Regions from separate parts of the Pedococcus ginsenosidimutans genome, predicted to be linked through region 2. Evidence: predicted binding sites of a transcription regulator. Region 2 holds the regulator's gene; the other holds the start of a gene.

Region 1 (11,974 bases), on a different contig from region 2:
CATCGCCAACCTGCTCAGCCAGGACGAGCAGATCGAGTGCTTCCGCAACGCAGCCCGCCACCTCGGGCCCCGTGGGAGGTTCGTCATCGAGCTCTGGGTGCCCCAGCTGCGCCAGCTCCCGCCCGGCTCCCCTGCGACCGTCTTCGCGAGCGAGCCCGGGTACGTCGGGCTCGACGACTACGACGTCCTGCACCAGCGCGTGGTCTCGCACCACTTCCGGTACGGCCGGGGGCGCGAGGCCACGCACGGCATCAGCCAGCACCGCTACATCTGGCCGGCCGAGCTCGACCTCATGGGCCGGCTCGCGGGGTTCGAGCTCGAGGCGCGGTACGCCGACTGGGACCGTTCGGAGTTCACCGCGGACTCCCGCTCCCACGTGTCCGTCTACCGGCTCGCGAGCACCTGAGTCAGGTACTGCGCGTGAGGAGCTCGCGCAGGCTGGTGGCCGGCCGCCCGGTCAGCCGCTCGACGGCGTCGCTCACCTGCTCGACCTCGCCCCTCGCGATCGCCGTGTAGGTCGAGACCCATGCCTCGACCTGCCAGTCGGGGGCGCCGTAGGACGCCCGTGAGGCATAGGCCTCCGGCAGGGTCTCCTCGACGTACCGGGTCGGCGTGCCGGTGACCTCGGTGATGACGGCCGCGGCCTCGGCAAGGCTCAGCGCCTCGGGGCCGGTGAGGTCGTACGTCGCGCCGGCGTGGGCCCCAGGGTCGGCCAGCACCACCGCGGCCACGGCGGCGACGTCGTCACGGGCGACGGCGGCGACCCTCCCGTCACCGGCGGGGCCACGGATGGCGCCGTCGGTGGCCATCAGCGGCAGGAAGTCGGCGTAGAAGCTGTCGCGCAGGAAGGTGTGCTCCATCCCCGAGGCCCGCAGGGCCTCCTCAGTCGCCCAGTGGTCGCGGCCCAGCGTGAACGTGCAGTCGGCGGCCGCCCCCTGGAACGACGTGTAGACCACGTGCCGCACCCCTGCAGCGGCAGCGGCGTCGACGAACGCCCGGTGCTGCCCGAGCCGGTCGACGTCCTCGGCGGCCGAGACCATGAGCAGCGTGTCGATCCCGTCCAGCGCGGCCCGCACCTGTGGGGTGTCGGCGTAGTCCACCGCGCGCACCTCGGCGCCGGGTACCGCCGGGGCGGCGTCCGGGCGCCGCGCCAGCAGCACCAGGCGGTCACCGAGGTCGGCGAGCCGGCGGGCCACTGCGCCGCCCACCGCGCCGGTCACGCCCGTCACCCCGATCCGGCCGGTCTGCGTGGCGGTCGCGCCGTCCGTCGTCCCGTCCGAGTCACCCATGGTGCGAGCGTAGACCGGGGGCTCAGGGAGAGTCCGGCGAAGCGCCCACCTCGGCGGACAGGTCGAAGGTCATGAACACGCTGAAGTCGTCGGCGGCATACGGGCCGAACGGTCCGCACTCGACGAAGCCGCGACGGGCATAGAGGCGCCGGGCCGGCGCGAACTCGTCCGGCGACCCCGTCTCGAGGCTGAGGCGCGCGTAGCCGCGGGACCGCGCTGTGGCGACGAGGTGCTCGAGGACGAGCGAGCCCACCCCGCGTCCGCGGTGCTCGGGCGCTGTGCGCATCGACTTCAGCTCACCGTGCCGCGGGTCGAGCTCGCGCAGCGCCCCACAGCCCAGCACCTCCTCGCCCTCCCACGCGCTCCAGAAGGTCAGGTCCGGGGCGCGCAGCCGGTCGAGGTCGAGGGTGTGCACGCTCTCGGGCGGTGAGTAGCGGCGCATGTCCTCGACGTGGGCGGCGAGCAGCGCCACCACCTGCGGGGTGTCCAGGCCCCCGGGGCGCACCTCCACGTGCGGAGTCCCGGTCAGGCGGCGAAGTCGGCCAGCTCGGAAGCCAGCTCGGGGTGGACGCGCGCCTTGACGTGGGTGCCGCGTTCGGTGTGCTCGCTCGAGAGGACCTCGGCCTCCTCGTGCAGGCGGCTCACCAGGTCACCGCGGTCGTAGGGCAGCAGCACCTCGACGTCGATGTCGGGCCGGGGCAGCTCGTCGGCGATGAGCGCACGCAGCTCCGCCAGGCCGGAACCCGTGCGGGCCGACACGACGATGCAGTGCTTCTCGTGGCGGCGCAGCCGGTCAAGCACCTCGGGGTCGGCCGCGTCGGCCTTGTTGACGACGATGACCTCCTTGACGTCCGCGGCGTCGACGTCGGCGAGCACGGCCCGGACGGCGCTGATCTGGCCCTCGGGGTCGGGGTGCGAGCCGTCGACCACGTGCAGCAGCAGGTCGGCGTCGGCCACCTCCTCCAGCGTGGAGCGGAACGCCTCCACGAGCTGGGTCGGCAGCTGCCGGACGAACCCCACGGTGTCGGCCAGCGTGTAGAGGCGGCCGTCCTCGGTCTCGGCGCGCCGGACCGTCGGGTCGAGGGTGGCGAAGAGCTGGTTCTCCACCAGCACGCCGGCGCCAGTGAGGCGGTTGAGGAGGGAGGACTTGCCGGCGTTGGTGTAGCCGGCGATGGCGACACTGGGCACCTCGTGGGCCTTGCGGCTGAGGCGGCGCGTGTCGCGGCTGGTCTTCATCTCCTTGATCTCGCGGCGCAGCTTGGCCATCCGCGTGTTGATCCGGCGACGGTCGAGCTCGATCTTCGTCTCACCCGGACCACGCGAACCCATGCCCTGGCCGCCGGCAGCCTGACCACCGGCCTGGCGGGACATCGACTCACCCCAGCCGCGCAGGCGCGGGAGGAGGTACTGGAGCTGGGCCAGCTCGACCTGCGCCTTGCCCTCCTTGGACTTCGCGTGCTGGGCGAAGATGTCGAGGATGAGGGCAGTGCGGTCGATGACCTTGACCTTGACGACGTCCTCGAGGGCACGCCGCTGGCTGGGGGTGAGCTCGGTGTCACAGATGACGGTGTCGGCGCCCTCGGCGATGACGATGTCACGCAGCTCCTGCGCCTTGCCCGACCCGAGGTAGGTGCCGGTGTCCGGCCGGTCGCGACGCTGGACCAGCCCGGCGAGCACGGTCGACCCGGCGGTCTCGGCCAGGGCGGCGAGCTCGCGCATCGAGTTGTCGGCGTCCTCGGCCGTGCCCTCGGTCCAGACGGCGGCGAGCACGACGCGCTCGAGGCGCAGCTGGCGGTACTCGACCTCGGTGACGTCCTCCAGCTCGGTGGAGAGGCCTGCGACACGGCGCAGGGCAGCGCGTTCCTCGCGGTCGTACTGGTCGCCGTCGAAGCCGTGGCCCGCGTCCGGGCCGAGGTCGCCGCCGGTCCTCGGGGAGGTGTCCTCATCGGCGAGGGCTGCGGCACGGAAGTCGAAGATGTCAGAGCGTGGTGTCATATCTCCCTCAGGGTCTCATTGCTGTAACCACTGCCGCGACCTCTTTATGTCCTCGCGTGCCCCGGGCCCTAGCGTTGTCCTGATGAGCGCCGACGACCACTACTTCACCGCGGCCCCCGCCAGCGCGGCCCAGCAGCGCCCGATGGCGGTGGAGCTGGCCGGTCGCACCGTGACCGTGCAGACCGCCTCGGGGATCTTCAGCCCCGACGGCGTGGACAAGGGCACCGCCGTCCTGCTGCGCGAGGCGCCTGCTCCCCCTGCCACCGGCGCACTGCTCGACCTCGGCTGCGGCTGGGGCCCCATCGCCCTCACCCTCGCGCTGCGCTCCCCCGGCGCCGCGGTCTGGGGCGTGGACGTCAACGAGCGCTCGTTGGACCTGCTCCGCACCAACGCCGCGTCGCTGGGTCTGGAGTCGGTCCGCGCCTGCCGGCCCGAGGACGTCCCGGACGATCTCGAGCTCGCGGCGATCTGGTCCAACCCGCCGATCAGGGTGGGCAAGGCGGTCCTGCACTCCATGCTCCTCGCCTGGCTGCCGCGCCTGGTCGTGGGCGGGGCTGCCTACCTGGTCGTGCAGAAGAACCTCGGCGCCGACTCGCTGCAACGGTGGATCGCCGAACAGCTCCCCGCCGACGCGTACGCGGTGTCCCGGTACGCCTCCGACAAGGGGTTCCGGGTGCTGGAGGTCCGCCGCCTCGCCTGAGGGTCAGGCGAGCGTCGTGGTGCCGTCCGCGACCAGGGCGGCGGGTCCCGCCAGCTCCACCTCCTGGCCGGGGAGCATGCGCACGCGCAGCCGGCCACCCAGCACGTCCACGGTCCACGAGTCGCCGATGTCCCCGGCCCAGAACCGGGTCGCGATGGCCGCGGCGGCCGCGCCGGTGCCGCAGGAGCGGGTCTCCCCCACGCCGCGTTCACGGACGCGCATCCGCACGTGGCCGGGTCCCATCGGGCGCACGAACTCGATGTTGGTCCCGTGCTCCGGCCCGGGGTTGACCACCGGGGGGTGGTGGAGGTCGAGGTTGTCGAGGTCGACGCTCTCGGGGAGGGCGACGACCGTGTGCGGGTTGCCGAGGTCGACGCTGAGGGCCGAGAGCGGGTCGTGCCCCTCGACGTGCACCAGCGCGTCGAACCCCTCGGCGTCGGCGATGTGCGGCTGGGCGAGGCGCCAGGGGCCGAGGTTGACCGCGATGAGGTCGGGCCCGTCGAACCGCACGACCTTGGTGCCGGCGCGGGTGGCGATGGCGAACTCGTCGGCCGTCTCGAGCCCCTCGCGCCGCAGGTAGGCGGCGAACACGCGGGTGCCGTTGCCGCACATCTCGGCGACGCTGCCGTCGGCGTTGCGGTAGTCCATGAACCACCGGGCCGCTCCGGCCTGCTGGAGCACCAGGGCCTCGTCGGCCAGCGCGGTCGGCACGACCCGGATGACGCCGTCGCCACCGATCCCGGCGTGGCGGTCGGCCAGCCGGGCGGCCTGTGCGCTCGTGAGCGGCCGCGACCCCTCGAGGTCGGGCACGAGCACGAAGTCGTTCTCCGTGCCGTGGCCCTTGGTGAAGGGGGTCTGGTCAGCCATGGGACCCATTGTCCCTGACGACCTCGAGGGCCCGCGCGAGCAGTCCGTCCCGCGCGCCGGCCGAGGCGTCGAGCCAGTGGATGCGGGGGTCGGCGTTGAACCAGGACTCCTGCCGCCGGGCGAACCGCCGGGTCAGCGTCGCCGTCTGCTCCTTGGCCTGCTCCTCGTCGAGCGTCCCGTCGAGCTGGGCCAGCGCCTGGGCGTAGCCGAGCGCACGCGAGGCGGTGCGGCCCTGGCGCAACCCCAGCTGGTCGAGCGTCCTCACCTCGTCGAGGAGGCCCGCCTGCCACATGTGCTCGACGCGCGCCCCGATCCGTGCGTCGAGCTCGGGGCGACCGACCCGCAGCCCCACCACCACGGTCGGGCCCACGAACTCACGACGTGGCATCGTCGCCGAGAAGGGCCGGCCGGTGAGCTCGACGACCTCCAGGGCACGCACGATACGGCGCACGTTGTTGGGCTGGATCTGCTCCATCGCGACGGGGTCGAGCGCGCGCAGCCGCTCCGCCATGGCCTCGACACCCAGGGCGTCGGCCTGCGCCTCCAGGCGCGCCCGCACGGCGGGGTCGGTCGGCGGGATGTCCAGGACGTCCAGCGCCGCGCGCACGTACAGGCCCGACCCCCCGACCACCACGGGGCGCAGGTCGCGTCGTGCGATCTCGGTGATGTCGCTGCGCGACGCCGACTGGTACGCGGCGACCGACGCCTCGTCGGTGACCTCGAGGACGTCGAGCTGGTGGTGGGGTATCCCGCGCCGCTCCTCGGGTGCCAGCTTGGCGGTGCCGATGTCCATCCCCCGGTAGAGCTGGCTGGCGTCCGCGTTGACGACCTCGCCGCCGAGGACCTCGGCGAGGTCGAGCGCGAGGTCGGACTTGCCTGTCGCCGTGGGTCCGACGACGGCGACGATCACCGGTGCGGCCACCGGGGGCCGCTCACAGGTCGTGCTCGTCGGGGCTGTCGTGGCCGAACGGGTCGGGGTCGACGCCGGGCATCCAGCTCTGGCCGGGGACGCCCCAGCCGGCCTTCTTCGCCGCCTTGCGGGCCTTCTTGGCCCACTTGTCGCTGAGGCGGTCGACGTAGAGGAAGCCGTTGAGGTGGTCGTACTCGTGCTGCATGCAGCGGGCGAACCACCCGGTGGCCTCGAACGAGATCTCGTTGCCCTCGGCGTCGAACCCGGTCACGCTCGCCCGGTCGCCGCGCTTGAGCGGGAAGCTCTCCCCGGGGACCGACAGGCAGCCCTCGACCTCCTCGTGGGGGTCGGGGTCCTCCTGGGCCGGCTTGGAGGACGCGACGTACGGGTTGACGACCACACCGCGCGCGGGCACGTCGTCGTCGTTGTCCATCTGCCAGGTGAAGATGCGCAGGCCGACGCCCACCTGCGGGGCGGCCAGGCCCACGCCGTTCGCGGCGTCCATGGTCTCGAACATGTCTGCGATCAGCTCGGCCAGCTCGGCGTCGAACGCCTGCACGGGCTCGGCGCGGCGGTGCAGCACCGGGTCGCCCGTGATCACGATGGGGCGGATGGTCATGCGGGGAGTCTTCCAGATCGGCGAGGTCGGTCGGGACGTCGCCTAGCGACAGGCCGGGGCGGCCGGAGCCGCCGGCTGCTGGGCCGGCCGCCCCACCCCGGGCATGCCCAGGGAGACGGCGGGCTTGCCGGGCACGGGCGAGTCCTGCGTCGCCGCCCAGGCGTCACCACCGGCGGTGCGGCGCACGGCGTAGACCCCACCCTCCAGGGCGGCGTCGGCGACGAGGTGGTGCGGGGCGCCGTACGTGACGCCGACGGTGACCATGTCGCCGGGGCGGGGTCGCTCGGCACCGGCGGGGACGGCGAAGTGCACGAGGCGGTTGTCCTGCGCCCGACCGGAGAGGCGGTGGGTCTCGGTGTCCTTGCGGCCCTCGCCGGTCGCGACGAGCACCTCGACCTCGCGGCCCTCGAGGGCGCGGTTCTCGGCCCAGGAGACCTCCTCCTGCACCGCGATGAGCCGCTCGTAGCGCTCCTGGACCACGGCCTTGGGCAGCTGGTCCGGCATCGTCGCCGCGGGCGTCCCGGGCCGGATCGAGTACTGGAACGTGAAGGCGCTGGAGAACCGCGCCTCCCGCACCACGCGCAGGGTCTGCTCGAAGTCCTCGTCGGTCTCGCCCGGGAAGCCGACGATGATGTCGGTGGTGATCGCCGCGTCGGGGATCTGGTCGCGCACCCGCTCGATGATGCCGAGGAACTTCGCGCTGCGGTAGGAGCGGCGCATCTCCTTGAGCACGCGGTCCGAGCCGGACTGGAGCGGCATGTGCAGCGACGGCATCACGTTGGGCGTCTGCGCCATCGCGGTGATGACGTCGTCGGTGAACGCGGCCGGGTGGGGGCTGGTGAAGCGCACACGCTCCAGGCCCTCGATCTCGCCGCAGGCACGCAGCAGCTTGCCGAACGCGAGCCGGTCGCCGAACTCCACGCCGTAGGTGTTGACGTTCTGCCCCAGCAGGGTCACCTCGACGACGCCCTGCTGGACGAGGGCCTCCACCTCGGCCAGGACGTCGCCGGGACGGCGGTCGGCCTCCTTGCCGCGCAGGCTGGGCACGATGCAGAACGTGCAGGTGTTGTTGCAGCCCACGGAGATCGAGACCCAGCCGGCGTAGGCGGAGTCGCGCCGGGTGGGCAGGGTGCTCGGGAAGACCTCGAGGCTCTCCAGGATCTCGACCTGCGCCTCACGGTTGTGGCGCGCACGGTCGAGCAGGGCGGGGAGGCTGCCGATGTTGTGGGTGCCGAAGACGACGTCGACCCAGGGCGCACGGGCGACGATGGTGTCGCGGTCCTTCTGGGCCATGCAGCCCCCGACGGCGATCTGCATGTCGGGGTTCGCGGTCTTGGCCGGTCGCAGCTGCCCGAGGTTGCCGTAGAGCTTGTTGTCGGCGTTCTCCCGGACCGCGCAGGTGTTGAACACGACCACGTCGGCAGTGGACGGCCGGGCCGGCTCGGGGACGCTGTTGACGTCGACGTAGCCGGCCGTCTCGAGCAGCCCGGCGAGGCGCTCGGAGTCGTGCACGTTCATCTGGCACCCGTGGGTGCGTACGTCGTAGGTCTTCGGGGTCGTCTGTGTGGTCATCGCATCGACAAGGGTACGTGGTGGCGTGCGGTGCCCGGGAACGTCCCGGCTCCCCGGCGCCGGTCGAGGGAGGTCAGTCCCGCTGGTGCTCGACGGCCTGCGCGAGGGCGTCGCGGATCACCGACATGGACAGGTCGGCGGGGTAGCCCTTCCGGGCCAGCATGCCGGCCAGCCGCCGGGTCTGGACCGTCGCGTCGAGCCCGTGCATCGAGCGCAGCCTCTTGGCGACCAGGTGCTCGGCCTGGTCGCGCTCGGCGTGCGGGTCGATGGCGTCGAGGGTCGCCTTCGCCGTCTCGTCGTCGACACCCTTGGTGCGCAGCTCGCGGGCCAGGGCACGCTTGGCCAGCCCGCGACCGGCCTGCTGGGACCGGACGAGCATCCCGGCGTAGGCCTCGTCGTCGACCAGCCCGACCTCGGTCATCCGGTCGAGGACTGCTTCGGCCACGTCGTCGGGACAGTTGCGCTGACGGAGCTTGTCGCGCAGCTGCTTGCGGCTCTTGGGTGACATCGCCAGCTGCCGCAGCACGATCTGGCGGGCGAAGTCGTGGGGGTCGGGCTCGGCGTCGCGGGACCTGACGTCATTCTCGGGGTCGCCGGGGATGGGCTGCCACGCCTTCGGCCGACGGGTCCGGGCGCCTGGCTCGGAGGGGGCCCTGGAGGTTGGCTCGGCGGGCGGCTCGGTGGTTGCCTCGGAGCCGGCCGTGAAGGTGGGCGTGGAGGTGGCCTTGGTGCCGGACGCCGTCGCGGCGAGGGCGGCCTCGAAGGCAGCCCTCGCCGCAGCGTGTCGATCAGTCATGCGGGACCGGTCAGAACTCGACCGGGACCTCGGGGGCCAGGTCGGCCGGCTTGTCGACCTGCGGGCCGATGCCGAGCTTCTCCTTGACCTTCTTCTCGATCTCGTTGCCGAGGTCGGGGTTGTCCTTGAGGAACTGGCGGGCGTTCTCCTTGCCCTGGCCGAGCTGGTCGCCGTCGTAGGTGTACCAGGCGCCGGCCTTGCGGACGAAGCCGTGCTCGACACCCATGTCGATGAGGCCGCCCTCACGCGAGATGCCCTGGCCGTAGAGGATGTCGAACTCCGCCTGCTTGAACGGCGGGGACACCTTGTTCTTGACGACCTTCACCCGGGTCCGGTTGCCGACCGGGTCGCTGCCGTCCTTGAGCGTCTCGATGCGACGGACGTCCAGGCGGACCGAGGCGTAGAACTTCAGCGCCTTGCCACCGGTCGTCGTCTCGGGCGAGCCGAACATGACACCGATCTTCTCGCGCAGCTGGTTGATGAAGATCGCCGTGGTGCCGGAGGTGTTGAGCGCACCCGTGAGCTTGCGCAGCGCCTGGGACATGAGGCGGGCCTGCAGACCGACGTGGCTGTCGCCCATCTCGCCCTCGATCTCGGCGCGCGGCACGAGGGCGGCGACGGAGTCGATGACGATGATGTCGAGGGCACCGGAGCGGATCAGCATGTCGGCGATCTCCAGCGCCTGCTCACCGGTGTCGGGCTGGCTCACCAGCAGGGCGTCGGTGTCGACGCCGAGCTTCTTGGCGTAGTCGGGGTCGAGGGCGTGCTCGGCGTCGATGAACGCCGCGATGCCACCGGCACGCTGGGCGTTGGCCACGGCGTGGAGCGCGACCGTGGTCTTGCCGGAGGACTCCGGCCCGTAGATCTCCACGACCCGGCCCCGAGGCAGGCCACCGATGCCGAGGGCCACGTCGAGGGCGATCGAACCCGTGGGGATCACGTCGATGGGCGGACGGACGTCGTCGCCGAGGCGCATGACCGCGCCCTTGCCGAACGACTTCTCGATCTGCCCCATGACGGAGTCGAGAGACTTCGCCTTCTGGTCAACCGTTGCAGTGTTGCCACCGGACATCTTGGCCACCGTTCCTACTTTCCATGTCGAGTCGGGCGCGCCTGCCTTCGACCCTGTCGCTTCATCTGCTGTCGGGTCAGACGCTAGGTGCCGCCACCGACAGCCGTCCCGAGCCGACGAACAGCCTGTGGACGTGGTCCTGGAGGGGGTGCCACCTGTGGACGAGCATACCGAACACGTGTTCGAAACAGCAGAGGCGGACCCACGACACGCCGGGTCGGCGGCAGTAGGATCTTCGGTGCAGGGAAACCGAGCCGGGAGGCGGGCCGATGGAGCCCATGGTGCACCTGACCCTGGCCGAGGGCGGCTCCGACCCGGACCGGCTCGACCAGCTCACGCGGCAGCTCCGCGACGAGCTCGGCCACCTCGACACGGTGGACGTCCGGAGGCCGTCGTCGGCCGCCGCTCCCCCGGGCGCCCGGGGCGTCGACGCGCAGACCGTGAGCACGCTCGCCGTCGCCCTCATGGGCTCTGGTGGCCTCACGGCCCTGGTCACCGCGGCACGCGCGTGGCTCGACCGCGGGCACGAGGCACCCCGGAACATCCGCATGGAGGTCGACGGGGACGTCCTGGAGCTGTCCGGCGCCACCAGCACCGAGCAGGACCGGCTGGTGTCCCTCTTCCTGGACCGCCACGAGCGAGAGACCCCGTCATGGACGGCCGGCGCACAGCCCTGATCGTCGCCAGCGACGAGTTCGAGCACCCGGGCCTGAACCGGCTGCGGGCCCCGATGGCGGACGCCGAGGCCCTCGCCGCCGTGCTGGGCGACCCCGAGATCGGCGGCTTCGAGGTCCGGGTGGTCCACAACGCGCCCTCGCACGCCGTCCAGGGCAGCATCGAGGACCTCTTCGCCGAGGGGCGGCCCGACGACCTGCTCCTGCTGCACTTCTCCGGCCACGGGCTCAAGAGCGACTCCGGCGAGCTCTTCCTCGCCGCCACCAACACCCGACCCGACCGCCTCGCGTCCACCTCCGTGTCTGCCGACTTCGTGCAACGGTGCATGCGTGGGTCGCGGGCCCGCAGCATCGTGCTCTTCCTCGACTGCTGCTACGGCGGGGCCTTCGGTGAGGGCGTCGCGGTCCGGGCGGCCGGCCCCGCCAACGTGCTCGACAGCTTTCCTGCAGGCAAGCTCGGCGGTGGCCGCGGGCGGGCGGTCATCACCGCCTCCAGCGCCATGGAGTACGCCTTCGAGGGAAGCGCCCTGGCCACGGACGACCAGAAGCAGCCGTCGGTGTTCACCGCGGCCGTCGTCGAGGGCCTGCGCACCGGCGCCGCGGACCGCGACGAGGACGGCCTGGTGTCCCTCAGCGAGCTCTACGACTACGTGTTCGACCAGGTGCGCGCCCACAACCCCAACCAGACGCCGAGCAGGGACATCGAGCTGCAGGGCGAGCTCTACGTCGCCAGGAGCCGGCGTCGGCGCGTCCGCGCGGTCCGGCTCCCGGCCGACCTGGGCGCCGCCGTCCAGGACGCCAACATGTACACCCGCCTGGGGGCGGTGGGCGAGCTGCGGGCCCGGCTCGCGAGCCCCGACCCCGGGGTCGCGCTCGGTGCGCTGCACGCGCTGCAGGACGTCGCGCGCTCGGACACCTCGTACGTCGCCGACGCCGCGCGCGAGGCCCTCGCCGCCCTCCCGGCCACACCGGGGACCGAGGCCCCGCGGCAAGCCCTCGCAGCCCAGCCGTCCGCGACGGAGCCGCCCGCACCCGTACCGGGAGACGTCACCCGGGGCGCCAGCCGCACGGCACCCACCCTGCCGGCCGACGGCGACTCCCCTGCCGCTCCACCACCGATCCGGTCACCTGCTGCCGACGCGGAGGCCCACGTGTCGTCACCAGTCGTGCGGCACCGGGTACCGGCCGGCCGGACCCTGCTCGTCGGCGGCGGGCTCATGGTCCTCGCGGTGATGCTCCCCTCCTTCGTGTACGGCGAGGGCGCCTTCGCCTTCCGTGCGGCGCTCGCTGTGGTCCTGCTCGGGGTGGGGGTGCTCGCCTGCGCCACGGGGGTCGCCACCGTGTACGCCGGCGCGTTCAGCGAACGCTGGCGCTGGCCGGTGGCGACCACGGCAGTGCTGGCCTTGGGCACGGCGGCGCTCGTCCTCGACGCCTCGGGCGGCCTGGGTGCGAGCGACGTCGACTTCGGCATCTGGGTCGC
Region 2 (11,974 bases):
CCGAGGGCCGCCGAGGCAGCGGGCCTGGTGAGCGAGTGCAAGGCCTACTCGACCGCCTGCATCTCCTTCAGCGGGTATGCCGGGAAGTCGGTGTGGGGCTACCCCGTGAACTCCTCCGGCAACAACTGCGTCAACTACGTGGCCTACCGGTTGGCGCGCAACGGGGTGCGACAGGAGAGCGGGATGGGCAACGGCGGGCAGTGGGCCACCAGCGCCAAGTCGCGCGGCTACGTCGTCGACAAGACGCCGCGCACCGGCTCCATCGCCCAGTGGAACTACGGCAGCGCCTACGCGCCGAGCGCGGGACACGTCGGCTACGTCGAGGAGGTCACGTCGTCGTACATCGCCATCTCGGACTCCTCGTGGGGTGGCGGCTACTCCTCGCGCTGGCGCGTCTACAAGGGCGACCGCAACTGGCCGAGCAACTTCATCCACTTCAGGGACCAGGCCTACCAGCCGCCGAAGTCCGGCTCGTTCCTGCGCGTGCGGGAGACCAACGAGGTCTACCGGCTCGTCGGCTCGGCACCCATCTACACCTCGACGTGGACCGGCCTCGGGGGCACCCAGCCCACCCACCTCATCTCCTCGACGACCCTGGCCTCCATGCCGGCCCGGCTCGCCGAGGGCACCTTCATCCGCGGCGCGCAGCGCAACGAGGTCTACCGCGTGGTGGGCGGCGCACCGGTGTACGTCTATACGTGGACTCCGTTCGGCGGCGCGCAGGCGACGACGAAGGTCGACCAGTACGCCATCGACAAGGCCGGCACCGGCGGCCACTGGAACCACCTGCTCACCCGGCCCGCCGAGGGCACCCTGGTCAAGGGCGGCCAGCGCGGCGAGGTCTACAAGATCGCAGGCGGCGCACCGGTCGTCGTCACCAACTGGGACAACATCGGCGGCAAGCGGACCCCCATGACCGTCGACCAGTACGCGATCGACAAGGCAGGCAGCGCGACCCGCTACAACCACCTGTCGTACCGCCCGGTGGACGGGTCCTACGTCCGCGGCTACACGACCAAGAAGGTCTACCTGATGAAGGGCGGCGTCGCCCACTACGTCTACTCGTGGGACCAGGTCGGCGGGACCCCGCAACCCACGACCCTCGTGGACCAGGTCGCCGTCGACAAGGCGGGTACGTCGAGCCCGCTCTACTGGACCCACATCAAGGACAAGCTGGTCCTCTGAGCTGCAACTGGGTCAGCAGCTGGGTCAGCCGGCCCGGGTCAGCCGACTGCGGGGATGAGCAGCGTCTGACCGGCGTGGACGTCGGAGCCGGCCAGGTCGTTGGCGACCTGGATGCGGGCGACGGCGTCCGCCAGCGGGAGCTGCGGCAGCTGCGCCGCGGCGACCTCGGACAGCGTCTGGCCCGACTGCACGGTCGTCGCGTGGTCGATCACCGCGGCCGACGCGCCGCCGGAGAGCAGGCTGATCGCGAGCACCACTGCGGCCACCAGCACCGTGATGGTGACTGCCAGCCGCCCGGCCCGCGTGAGGCGCAGCGGCGCCGCGGGGCGGATGACGACGTCGTCACCCGTGGGCACGGAGACGAGCTGCGGGCGGGTCGGTCGCACCGGCATCCGCAAAGGTGCGGGGGTGACGTCCCAAGCGACTGCTGCACTCATCTGGTCCTCCGTGGTGGTCAATGTCTGGTGGCGGTTCGAACGGATGTGCGAACTACCTCTGGACTGATTTCTAGCACGCGTGTTCGAATGCGGCAAGACACGCGTCGAACACATGTTTGGCACAGGCGTTCGAACGCCATACGCTGTGTTCATGCCTCAAGCACATCAGAGGCCACTGACAACGCACCCGTACCACCGTCGCCGGACCTCTTCCAAGACCCCGGCTCACGGCACCTGACCTGCGGAAACGAGGAACCGGCATGAGCGAGGACAACGTCAAGGAGCTCCCCGACCGCGACCACGGCGACGGGCTCACCGTCCGCCAGCGCCGGGTCCTCGAGGTGATCCGCAACTCGGTGGACCGTCGCGGCTACCCGCCGAGCCTGCGCGAGATCGGCGAGGCCGTCGGGCTCACCTCGCCCAGCTCGGTGGCGCACCAGCTGTCCACCCTGGAGCGCAAGGGGTTCCTGCGGCGCGACCCCAACCGGCCCCGCGCCATCGAGGTCGTCTCCCCCGACTCCCCCGCCGACATGCGCGGCTACCGCGGCGGGGCCAGCGCCGACGACGAGACGGCCGTCTACGACGAGACCGGGGTCGGCGACCAGCGCCCGGAGGCCTCCTACGTCCCGGTCCTGGGTCGCATCGCCGCCGGTGTGCCGATCCTCGCCGAGGAGACCGTCGAGGACGTGTTCCCGCTCCCCCGCCAGATCGTCGGGGAGGGCCAGCTGTTCCTCCTGCAGGTCGTCGGTGAGTCGATGATCGACGCGGCGATCTGCGACGGCGACTGGGTCGTCGTGCGCCAGCAGCCCACCGCCGACAACGGCGACATCGTGGCCGCCATGCTCGACAACGAGGCCACCGTCAAGACGTTCAAGCGCAAGGACGGCAAGGTGTGGCTGATGCCGCACAACGAGGCGTTCGAGCCCATCGACGGCGACCACGCCACGATCCTGGGCAAGGTCACGGCGGTGCTGCGCCGGGTCTGAGCCTCACGCCGGTCACCTGCGTCAGATGCCTGCGCCAACGGGCAGCGTCAGTCGCCCAGCGTCTCGAGGTACCTGCTCAGGCGCTGGGTGATGTCGTCCGTGGCGCGGGCCTCGTCCCAGAGCTCCCACCACTCGTTGTCGTCCGGGCGCAGGGCCCGGTGCAGCGCCGAGGTGGCCAGGTCCTCGAGGCGCTCGTCGACCTCGAGCGGCTCCTCCTCGACCCAGCGGGGTACGTGGCGCTCGCGCGCGACGCTCTCGGGGTCGTCGCACGCGGCGACCACCACGGCGGCAGCGATGGCCTCGGCCATCTCCGGCGCCTCGATGTAGCCGTCCGAGCGGATCACACGAGCCATGGCCCGCTCCACGTGGGCGCGGCGCTCGTCGGGCCCTGCCTCCTCGAGCGTGTCGAGGAAGTCCAACGCGTCGTCGTTCTCGAACGGTCCCGTTCCGGCAGCTCCCATACCGGCCTCCCTGTGCCTCGGCTCGCACTGGTCCTTGAGCGGTGTGTCCTCTCGCTGGGGCCGGCTGGTGCCGGTCCCCTCGTCACCGAGAGTGCCAAGGGCTGCCACGAAACGCCAGTGGTCGTTCGGCTGAGGTGGCCATGGACCTTCGTTCGCCTCCGGCCGGGGCAGGCTACCCCAGGCGCTGGTACCAGGCGGTGTCGACGTAGCGGCCGAACTTGTGCCCCACCTCGCGCAGCACGCCCACCTGCTCGAACCCGTGCCGACGGTGCAGGGAGACGCTCGCGTCGTTGGGCAGGGCGATGACCGCGACCTGGGTGTGCACGTCAGGGAGCGCGTCGAGCCTGCCGAGCAACGCGGAGTACAGCTGCGTGGCGATGCCACGCCCCCTCGCGCCCTCCGCGAGGTAGACCGAGACCTCCTTGGTGCCGTCGTAGGCGGGCCGTGGGCGGAACGGTCCGGAGAAGGCGTACCCGAGCAGCTCGTCCCCATCCACGGCCACGAGGACGATGTCGCTCCCGGCGGCGCCCGCGACCTTCTCCCCGAGGTATGCCGCCCCACGTGGCTCGGTGTCGAACGTCGCCACCGAGGTGCGGGCCTGCTCGTCGTAGATCGACGCCATGGACGGGACGTCGGCGGCGACGGCATCGCGGACGGTGATCGCGGTGGCGGCCGGGCTCATATCGGCGATGCTAGGGGGATGACCGACCGGCAGCGCATGTGGGACGAGCGGTATGCAGCCAGCGACCGGGTCTGGAGCTCCGGACCCAACGCCGAGGTCGAGCGCATCGTCTCGCCCTTGCCACCGGGGCGGGCGCTGGACCTCGGCGCCGGCGAGGGCCGGCACGCCCTCTGGCTCGCGTCGCTGGGCTGGCGCGTGACGGCGGTCGACTTCTCGGCGGTGGGTCTCGGCAAGGGTGAGTCCGAGGCGACCCGACGCGGGCTCGCAGTCGACTGGGCGGTCGCCGACGCGCGTTCGTGGCAACCGTCGCCGGGCGTCCTCTACGACCTGGTGCTGGTCGCCTACCTCCACCTGCCCGAGGACGTGCTCGGGCGGTGCCGGCGCTGGCTCGCACCGGGTGGCGCCCTGGTCGTCGTCGGTCACGCGTTGCGCAACCTCACTGACGGCGTGGGCGGTCCCCAGGACCCGGCGCTGCTCCACACCCTCGACGAGCTGCGCGCCGCGTCAGAGGGCCTGCAGGTCGAGCGATGCGAGGAGCTGGTGCGGCACACCGAGGGCGGCGACGCGATCGATGCCGTGCTCGTCGCTAGGCGGCCAGCAGCCTGACGAGGTCGGTGAGGGTCGGGCCGAGCGGGGCGTCGAGCTGGATGGTCGCTTCGGCGTCGCCGCGCGTGGCTCCGCGGGTGATGATGACGACGGGTATCCCCCGCGCCGCCGCCCGTCGGACGAAGCGGTAGCCGCTCATCACCTTCAGGCTCGACCCGAGCACCAAGAGCACCTCGGCTTCTTCAGTGAGTCGAAAACAGTGCTCCACCAACGGTTTCGGCACCGACTCACCGAAGAAGACGACATCGGGCTTGAGGGTGTCCTGCCGGCAGACGAGACAGCGCGGGACGATGAAGTCGGCGACGTCGAGCTCGTTGAGGGCGATGTCGCCGTCGGGTCGGATCTCGTTGCTGGTCACCTCGAACGAGGGGTTGGTGGCCCGCATCCGCTCGTCGAGGTCCCAGCGGCTGGAGAGGTCGCCGCACGTCAGGCAGACGACTCGGGCCAGGGCGCCGTGCAGCTCGGTGACGTCGGTGGCGCCGGCCGCCTGGTGGAGGCCGTCGACGTTCTGCGTGATGACCGCGCCCAGACGTCCGGCTCGTTGGAGCTCGGCGACGGCCTCGTGCCCGGCGTTGGGCCGAGCGAGGTTGAACCGTTGCCAGCCGACGTAGCTGCGCGCCCAGTAGCGCTGGCGAGCCTGTGAGGAGCCGACGAACTCCGAGTACTGCATGGGCGTCACGCGTCGCTTGCCGTCAGGGCCGCGGTAGTCCGGGATGCCGGACTCGGTGGAGATGCCGGCACCGGTGAGCGTCAGCACGCGGCGGCGTTCGAGGAGGTCCGCCACCGCCGCCAGCGCTGCCGGGCTGCTGGCTCCGTCGAGGTGGTAGCCGCCCTGCGCTGGATGCGCCTGCGTCACGTCGGTCACCCCCACAGGTTACGTGGGGGCTGCGAGGGTGGCTCGGCGAGCCGACCCCGGCGGCGCCGGGCTCCTGTCAGTGGCTCACCAGGCGCGCCTTGGCCTCCTGCACCTCCAGCGTGGTGACCGGCTCGTCCTGCAGGTCGGCGACGGTGTTGATGTCGACCCACTCGCCACCGTTGACGCGGTACTGGCCGGTGAGCTGGGAGTCGACCGACACCTGGGCAGCGCGCTGCGCCTTGGCATACGTGTGCTTGATGGCGCCGTCGGGGTAGACGCCGCCAGCGTCGGTCACCGCACCGCTCGAACTGCCGTCGCCGTAGCGGAACGTGTAGGAGCGTGGCGCGATCTTGAACTCGACCGACCACGACAAGAGCTTGACCGGCTGGCTGACCTCCCCCGGCTGGAGTCCGTTGTCGTCAGGCCAGGTGGCGCGGTAGTAGGTGGGCAGGTTCACCAGGGTCACGTTGTCGGCCGGCTGGATGGACACCCGCGGCTTGGAGAACGGCAGCTGCTTGAAGGCCGTCTGGATCTGGCCCATCGTCGGCACGGCCGGTGCGGGCACCCCCGGTGGCGCATTGTCGAGCCCACACATCGTGCGGATCGTCGTCCACTCTCCACCGGCTCGGCGGCTCTGAACCCAGAACAGGATCTCGTCGGACGGCGGAGTGCGGTAGGAGCATGCCGTCATGGCGTACGAGCAGTTGGTGGCCTGGCCTCCAACAGTGTCGGAGATCCGCTTCGGCGCACAAGCCGGAACGATTCGGTACTCGACTCGTGGCGCCTCACTTCGGCTAGCCGGCTTGGCGACGACCTCTTTCGACTTCGGTCTTCCAGACGGGCACGTCTTCGCAGTTGCCGCCGCAGCCGCGTTCGACATCTGACCTCCCAGAAGCCCAGTACCGCATGCGTAGCCGGCAGCGGAGGATGGCGCCGGGGAACCAAGCCAGATACACGAAACGAGGAGGGTCGCCGAGATCACGGGTCTCATCAGCGACATCACAACCCCTTGAAGCTATCGACGAGCCAGCGGTTTTCCTGCCAGACGACACTTGTAGACCAGGTAAAGACTCCGGACTTTGAAGTACGTAGGACGTCGCCGTTCCCATTTAGGACGCGAACAGGCCTCTCCTTGCCAGCAACTTCCACGACCTGCGCGGCCGCGTTGCCAGACACCCAGGTCACGAGCTTGATGTCGAACGATGAGCGCTCGGCACGTTCTCCCTTAGTGCGCATGGTCTGAACCACTTCGAACAATCCCCTGCAGTCGGCACACGAGTCTGTGGAGAGAGATCGAATTCGTGATGAGTCCACCGCCACCAGCGACTGACCTACCTGAGTCCAGTAGTACTTCGCGAAGGCTTCGGCTCCGGCGGCTGTGCGCTTGGTCGCTGCGGCGGGTACCTGCACCTCCGGTGCAGCAGTGGACGTCGTCGACTGAGTCGGCGTCGACGAGGATGAAGACGGCGTGGCGCTCCCCACGCTCGTCGTCCCTGAACCGTCGGGTGGTGCCTCGTCTCCCCCGCTGCACCCGGCAACCAGCCCCAACGCCACTACCCCCGCAGCCGCCACGACGGCCTTCGAGAGTCCAGCTCCCCCACGCATGTGTATCCCCCTTGCTCTCACCGGCACAGCCCGTCCCTGAGCACGACGACGGTACCGATTCTACGGAATACCCGCATTTGCGGGCATTCGTCATCCACAGACAGCCACCCCCGGCCAGCCGAGACGCGTGCTCGGACGCCACGCGACTCATCACCGTTGAGACAACATCTAGGCCTACCGATAACCAGCGGTTATGCTTTGGACCATGATCGACGCTGCTGGCCTCCGCGTGATGAAGGCGATCTCCGACGAGGGGAGCTTCACCGGCGCGGCCTTGTCCTTGGGCTACTCGCAGCCTGCGATCTCGCAGATGGTGCGGCGGCTCGAGCAGCGCACCGGCACCGTCCTCGTCGAGCGCGTGGGCCGTAACGTCCGCCTCACCGAGGCCGGCCAGGTCCTCGCGCGCCACGCGGTGGCGGTCCTCTCCGCGCTCGACGCAGCCGAGGAGGAGGTCGCCGCGATCGCGGGTTTGCGCGCCGGGCGCGTGCGGCTGATGGCGTTTCCCTCGAGCTCCGCGACGCTCGTCCCCCGCGCGCTCGCCCTGGTCAAGCAGCGCTTCCCCGACGTGCAGGTCACCTTCACCGAGGCCGAGCCGCCCGAGTCGCTGGCTGCACTCAAGGCTGGTGAGTGCGACCTCGCGGTCGCCTTCGCCTACGAGGGCACCGACGTGGGGCGCGGCGAGGAGGACATGGACCTCTTCGTGACGCACAAGCTCCTCGATGACGAAGTGCGCCTCGCCCTCCCGCGCTCCCACCCGCTCGCCGACCGGGAGAGCCTCGAGCTCTCCGCGCTCGCGCAGGAGAACTGGATCGCCGGCTGTCCTCGCTGTCGAGGGCACCTGCTGCAGATGTGCGCCAACGAGGGCTTCTCCCCGCACGTGGGCTTCGAGACCGAGGACTACGTCGCCGTGCTCGGCCTGGTCGCCGAGGGTCTCGGTGTGGCGCTCATCCCGGACCTCATCCTCCGCACGGCCCACCACCACGACGTCGTCACCCTCCCCATGACGCCCGCCTCCCGCCGCACCATCAGCGTCGTCACGACGGCCGACCTCCAGAGGGTGCCTGCGGTGCAGGCCACCATCGAGGCCCTCTGCGAGGCGGCAAAGGCCACGCCCCGGGTGCTCGCCAGCAACTGAGCACGACGCCGGTGCGCCCGCTGCCACTGGTCCGAGGCCAGCAGTTCGCCTGACCGTTCGGCCGACAGCCCGCCTCTGCTCGACGAAGCTCACCGCCGGCGCCACGTCACACCCACGTCCTGGTCCTGCGCGACGACCGCCACGTCTCCGCGCTGGTCGGTGCGGAACACGGCATACCTGTTGCGGCGCAACACCTCCAGCGCCTTCGGTGAGGGGTGCCCGTAGTCGTTGTCCTTGCCGACGCTGATCACTGCCACTGGTGCGGCCACCTCCGCGAGCAGGTCCTCGTCGAGGTTGCCTGACCCGTGGTGGGCGACCTTGACCACGTCGAACCGGCCGGCCTCCGCACGCATCTCCGGGTCGCGCCGCAGCTCCAGCAGCACCGCGTGCGCCGCCTCGTGCTCCACGTCGCCGAGCAGCAGCAGGTCGACCGGCCCCGAACGCACGGCCATGACCACGCTGGCGTTGTTGGGGACCGACCCGCTGGAGATGCGCCGCTGCGGCCACCAGACGTCCGCCGTGACGCCGGGCCAGGCCAGGTGGTCGCCCGCGGAGACCTCCCGGACAGGTACGCCGCGAGCCTTCGTCCAGCCCTGCACCTCCTGCCACTGGTAGTCGGGTTCGTGCACCGGCGTGGTCAGCACCTCACGGACCTCCCGCCCGGAGAGGGCACCGGGGAGGCCGTCGACGTGGTCGGCGTGCAGGTGGGTCAGGACGACCGAGTCGAGGACGCCGACGTGGAGCCGGCGCAGGCACGCGTTGATGGCGGACGGGTCGGGCCCGGCGTCGACGAGCACCCCGTGACCGGGTCGGGTCGCGAGCACCAGCCCATCGCCCTGCCCGACGTCGCAGGCCACGAACCGCCACCCGGGAGCCGGCCACGTCGCGGAGGACGTGGGCGCCGCCGCAGCAACGACGAGCAGACAGGCGCACAGGGAGGCCACCGGCCGCACCCGTACGCGGTGCGCCCACCACCGGCCGGAGGTGATGACGAACACCGTGATGGCGGTGAGCAGGAGCGCACCCGGCGCCCCGTCGGGCCAGGGCATCGTGCCTCCCGGGAGCGTGGCGCAGGAGCGCGCAACCCACGCGATCCCGAGCGCCGGCAACGCCCCCACCCAGCACAGGGCCGTCGCACCCCACGGCCACACCGGCGCCACCACGGCGGCCGCGACACCCGACACCGTCGCCGGCGCCACCATCGGTGCTGCCAGGAGGTTCGCCAGCACCCCGACCACGGAGACGCTCCCCTGCAGGAGGACGACCACGGGTGCGCACATCGCCTGCGCCGCAACGGGTATGGCAAGGGCAGGGCCCCACGACCGGATCCTGGCGGGTAGCCGGCGGCCGATGGCTTCACCCCACGTGCGCGTGAACAACAGCAGCCCCAGCGTCGCGAGGGTCGACAGCGCGAAGCCGAACGACCGGCTCAGCCACGGGTCGACGACCAGGAGCACGACGACCGCCGCAGACAGCACGGGGATGCCCGCAGCCCGCCGAGACCTGCTGAGTCCGATGAGGCCGATCGCTCCCATCGTCGCCGCCCTGACGACACTCGGCTCCGGGCGTGCGAGCACCACGAAGCCGGCCAGCACCACGACTGCCACGACGGGGCGCCACCGCCGTCGGACGCCGAGCAGGGCCGCCCCGCCGAGGGCGAACGCGAGGATGATCGCCACGTTGCTCCCCGAGACAGCAGCCAGATGTGTCATCCCCGTGGCCAGCATCGCGTCGTTGAGCTCGGTAGGGGTCCGGCTCGTGTCACCGATCACCAGCGCCGGCAGGAGGCCTCGCGCGTCTGCGGGCAGGGGCGAGGCCGCCGCGCGCAGACCTGCCCGGAGGTGTTCGGCGCCGCGGGCCACCCAACCCGGGCGCGACGTCGTGACCGGCTCGCCCGAGGGACGGACCACGGCCACGACGTCATCACCGGCCTCCGCCACGACCAGCTTTCCGCGCACCTCGATCCCTGACCGCCACGCTACGGTCCGCCACCGCTCGTCTCCGACGACCAGGACAGGGGCGGACACCGTGGAGGCGGCGCCTCGGCCCACCACACGACGCACGTCCATGCGGAAGCGCACGGTGACCCCGTCGCGCCCCGCCTGGGTGAGCACCACCGGGTCGCTCGCGACGATGCCGCGGAGGGTGACCACCGCATGGCCACGGGCCAGCTCCTCGATCGGCCCCGCCTGGCGCACGGCCCGGTGACCCGCCGTCGCCAGCAGGACCAGGGCCACCGTGCCGGCGGACAGGGCCACGACGACGCGCAGGTCGCGCGGTGCGGCCGGACCACTGCGGGTACCGCGTCCGGCCGCGACCGCGACGACCGTCTGGACCAGGGCGACCGTGGCGAGGACCACCAGGACCAGCGGTTCCAGGGCGAGGCTGGCAGCTGACACTGCCCACGCGACGAGCGCAGGGACCAGCAGTCGCAGGTCGAGCACGGCGGACCCGCGGCTGGTCGGATCGCTGTCGGCCCGGCTCGATGAGACGACGGGCACAGGAGTGCCGCGGGACATCAGACGCTCACCTTCGGCTGGAGCTCGGCGAAGATCTTCTCCCCGATGCCGCTCACCTCACCGAGCTCGTCGACGGAGGCAAAGCGCCCGTGCTCCGTGCGCCAGTCGACGATGCGCTGCGCCAGGACAGGGCCCACCCCGGGGAGCTCCTCGAGCTGCGCGGCGGTGGCGGTGTTGAGGTCGAGCTTGCCGCCGGCGCCCACTCCCCCGGCGGCACCGGGACCGCCCGCAGGGCCGGACCCTCCCGAGCTGGGGACGCCTCCACCGGCGGCGCCCTGCGGGGTGACCGCCTCACCCGGCCTCGGTATGCGGACCTGCTCGCCGTCAGCAAGGACGCGGGCGAGGTTGACCGACGCCAGGTCGGCCCCCTTGAGCGCGCCACCGGCCTTGGCCACCGCGTCCGCGACGCGGGCACCCGCCGGCAGCCGGAAGACGCCGGGGCTCTTGACCTGGCCCACCACGTGCACCGTGACGCCACCCGTCGGCACTGCCCCGGCGCCCACCGGCGGCCCGCCCCCTCCCGAGTCGGTCGAGGACGACGCGAACGTCGAGCCGCCGGACGAGTGGCTGACCAGGGCGGAGCCCGACTGCGCTGGAGCCACCACGTGCGGCGCGCTCGCAGCGCGCGCCCACGCGACGCGGACGCCGAAGCCGGCCGCTGCCACGACCACCACCACGAGCAGTCCCACGACAGCGGCGCGGGGGCCGCCGAGACGGGCACCGACCAGCGACGACGGCAGGGTCAGCAGCCTCGGACCGGGCGGCACCGGCCGACGGTGGCGGCCGGACCGCGTGCGGGGACCGTCACCGGAGCCGCTCCCCGGTCGCAGGACCGGTGCGTCGCCCCGAGCAGCGGGAGCCGGCGTGGCGACCGCGTCCGCACCCTCGATCCACTCCCGCGCGGGTTGCCAGGGGACGACGTCGGTGTCCAGCGCACCCGCTCTCCCTGCAGGCGCGGACGGCAGGGCCTCGGCCCCCGTGCGCGGTGCATGCGGCGTTCGCACCGTCGGACCGGGACCCTCGAGCAGGGCGCGGACGCGGGGTGAGGGCTCGGGCGGGCGGCGACGCAACGGCATACGGGCACGCTAGGAAGGGGCGACGCCGGGATCGACGCCACCGTGGGCAGCTGTGGACGGGCCTCCCTGGCCGCCGTGCCTGTGGACGGGCGAAGGCGACGTACGCAGCCCGACCAACCCGTGGGGAAGCGCCCGCCGAACCCGTGGAGAAGCGCCGGTCGAACCCGGGCAGATGCGCCGGTCGAGCAGGAGACGACCACCCCGGCCTCAGGCCGTCGAGGAGCTCCCGCGCCGAGCCGAGATCCAGAGCTCGATGTTGCGCCGGTGGCGGTAGATCACGAGCAGCGCCACGACGACGCACCACGCACCGGTGTCACGTGACCCGACGGGCAGCCACCGGAACCACGAGAGCAGCCCCAGGACGAGCAGCAGCAGGCACGCCGACACCGACGCCCCGGCGACCCACCGCAGCCGCCAGACCAGCAG

The links. The regulator LexA, encoded in region 2, represses DNA repair genes until DNA is damaged. The targets are predictions, from matches to a motif close to TCGAACANNTGTTCGA.
Region 1: a site for LexA is predicted at 9,991-10,006, ahead of recA (recombinase RecA). Genes of this name have one in related genera too.

Annotation. Positions count from the first base shown of each region.
Region 1 covers NZ_BAABLO010000013.1:195,600-207,573, reverse strand. Annotated here, with positions in the region: gene ABEA42_RS17880 (class I SAM-dependent DNA methyltransferase) at 1-406, shown strand, start outside; gene ABEA42_RS17875 (SDR family oxidoreductase) at 408-1,289, opposite strand; gene ABEA42_RS17870 (GNAT family N-acetyltransferase) at 1,312-1,800, opposite strand; gene hflX (GTPase HflX) at 1,815-3,284, opposite strand; gene ABEA42_RS17860 (class I SAM-dependent methyltransferase) at 3,367-3,984, shown strand; gene dapF (diaminopimelate epimerase) at 3,988-4,851, opposite strand; gene miaA (tRNA (adenosine(37)-N6)-dimethylallyltransferase MiaA) at 4,844-5,773, opposite strand; gene def (peptide deformylase) at 5,784-6,380, opposite strand; gene miaB (tRNA (N6-isopentenyl adenosine(37)-C2)-methylthiotransferase MiaB) at 6,423-7,952, opposite strand; gene ABEA42_RS17835 (regulatory protein RecX) at 8,026-8,748, opposite strand; gene recA (recombinase RecA) at 8,759-9,820, opposite strand; gene ABEA42_RS17825 (effector-associated constant component EACC1) at 10,090-10,497, shown strand; gene ABEA42_RS17820 (caspase family protein) at 10,473-11,974, shown strand, end outside.
Region 2 covers NZ_BAABLO010000004.1:397,721-409,694, forward strand. Annotated here, with positions in the region: gene ABEA42_RS06595 (CHAP domain-containing protein) at 1-1,185, shown strand, start outside; gene ABEA42_RS06600 (LysM peptidoglycan-binding domain-containing protein) at 1,224-1,622, opposite strand; gene lexA (transcriptional repressor LexA) at 1,883-2,608, shown strand; gene ABEA42_RS06610 (DUF4259 domain-containing protein) at 2,656-3,069, opposite strand; gene ABEA42_RS06615 (GNAT family N-acetyltransferase) at 3,242-3,751, opposite strand; gene ABEA42_RS06620 (class I SAM-dependent methyltransferase) at 3,770-4,357, shown strand; gene ABEA42_RS06625 (NAD-dependent protein deacetylase) at 4,338-5,213, opposite strand; gene ABEA42_RS06630 (hypothetical protein) at 5,290-5,808, opposite strand; gene ABEA42_RS06635 (DUF6318 family protein) at 6,213-6,695, opposite strand; gene ABEA42_RS06640 (LysR family transcriptional regulator) at 7,024-7,953, shown strand; gene ABEA42_RS06645 (ComEC/Rec2 family competence protein) at 8,043-10,397, opposite strand; gene ABEA42_RS06650 (helix-hairpin-helix domain-containing protein) at 10,472-11,239, opposite strand; gene plsY (glycerol-3-phosphate 1-O-acyltransferase PlsY) at 11,756-11,974, opposite strand, start outside.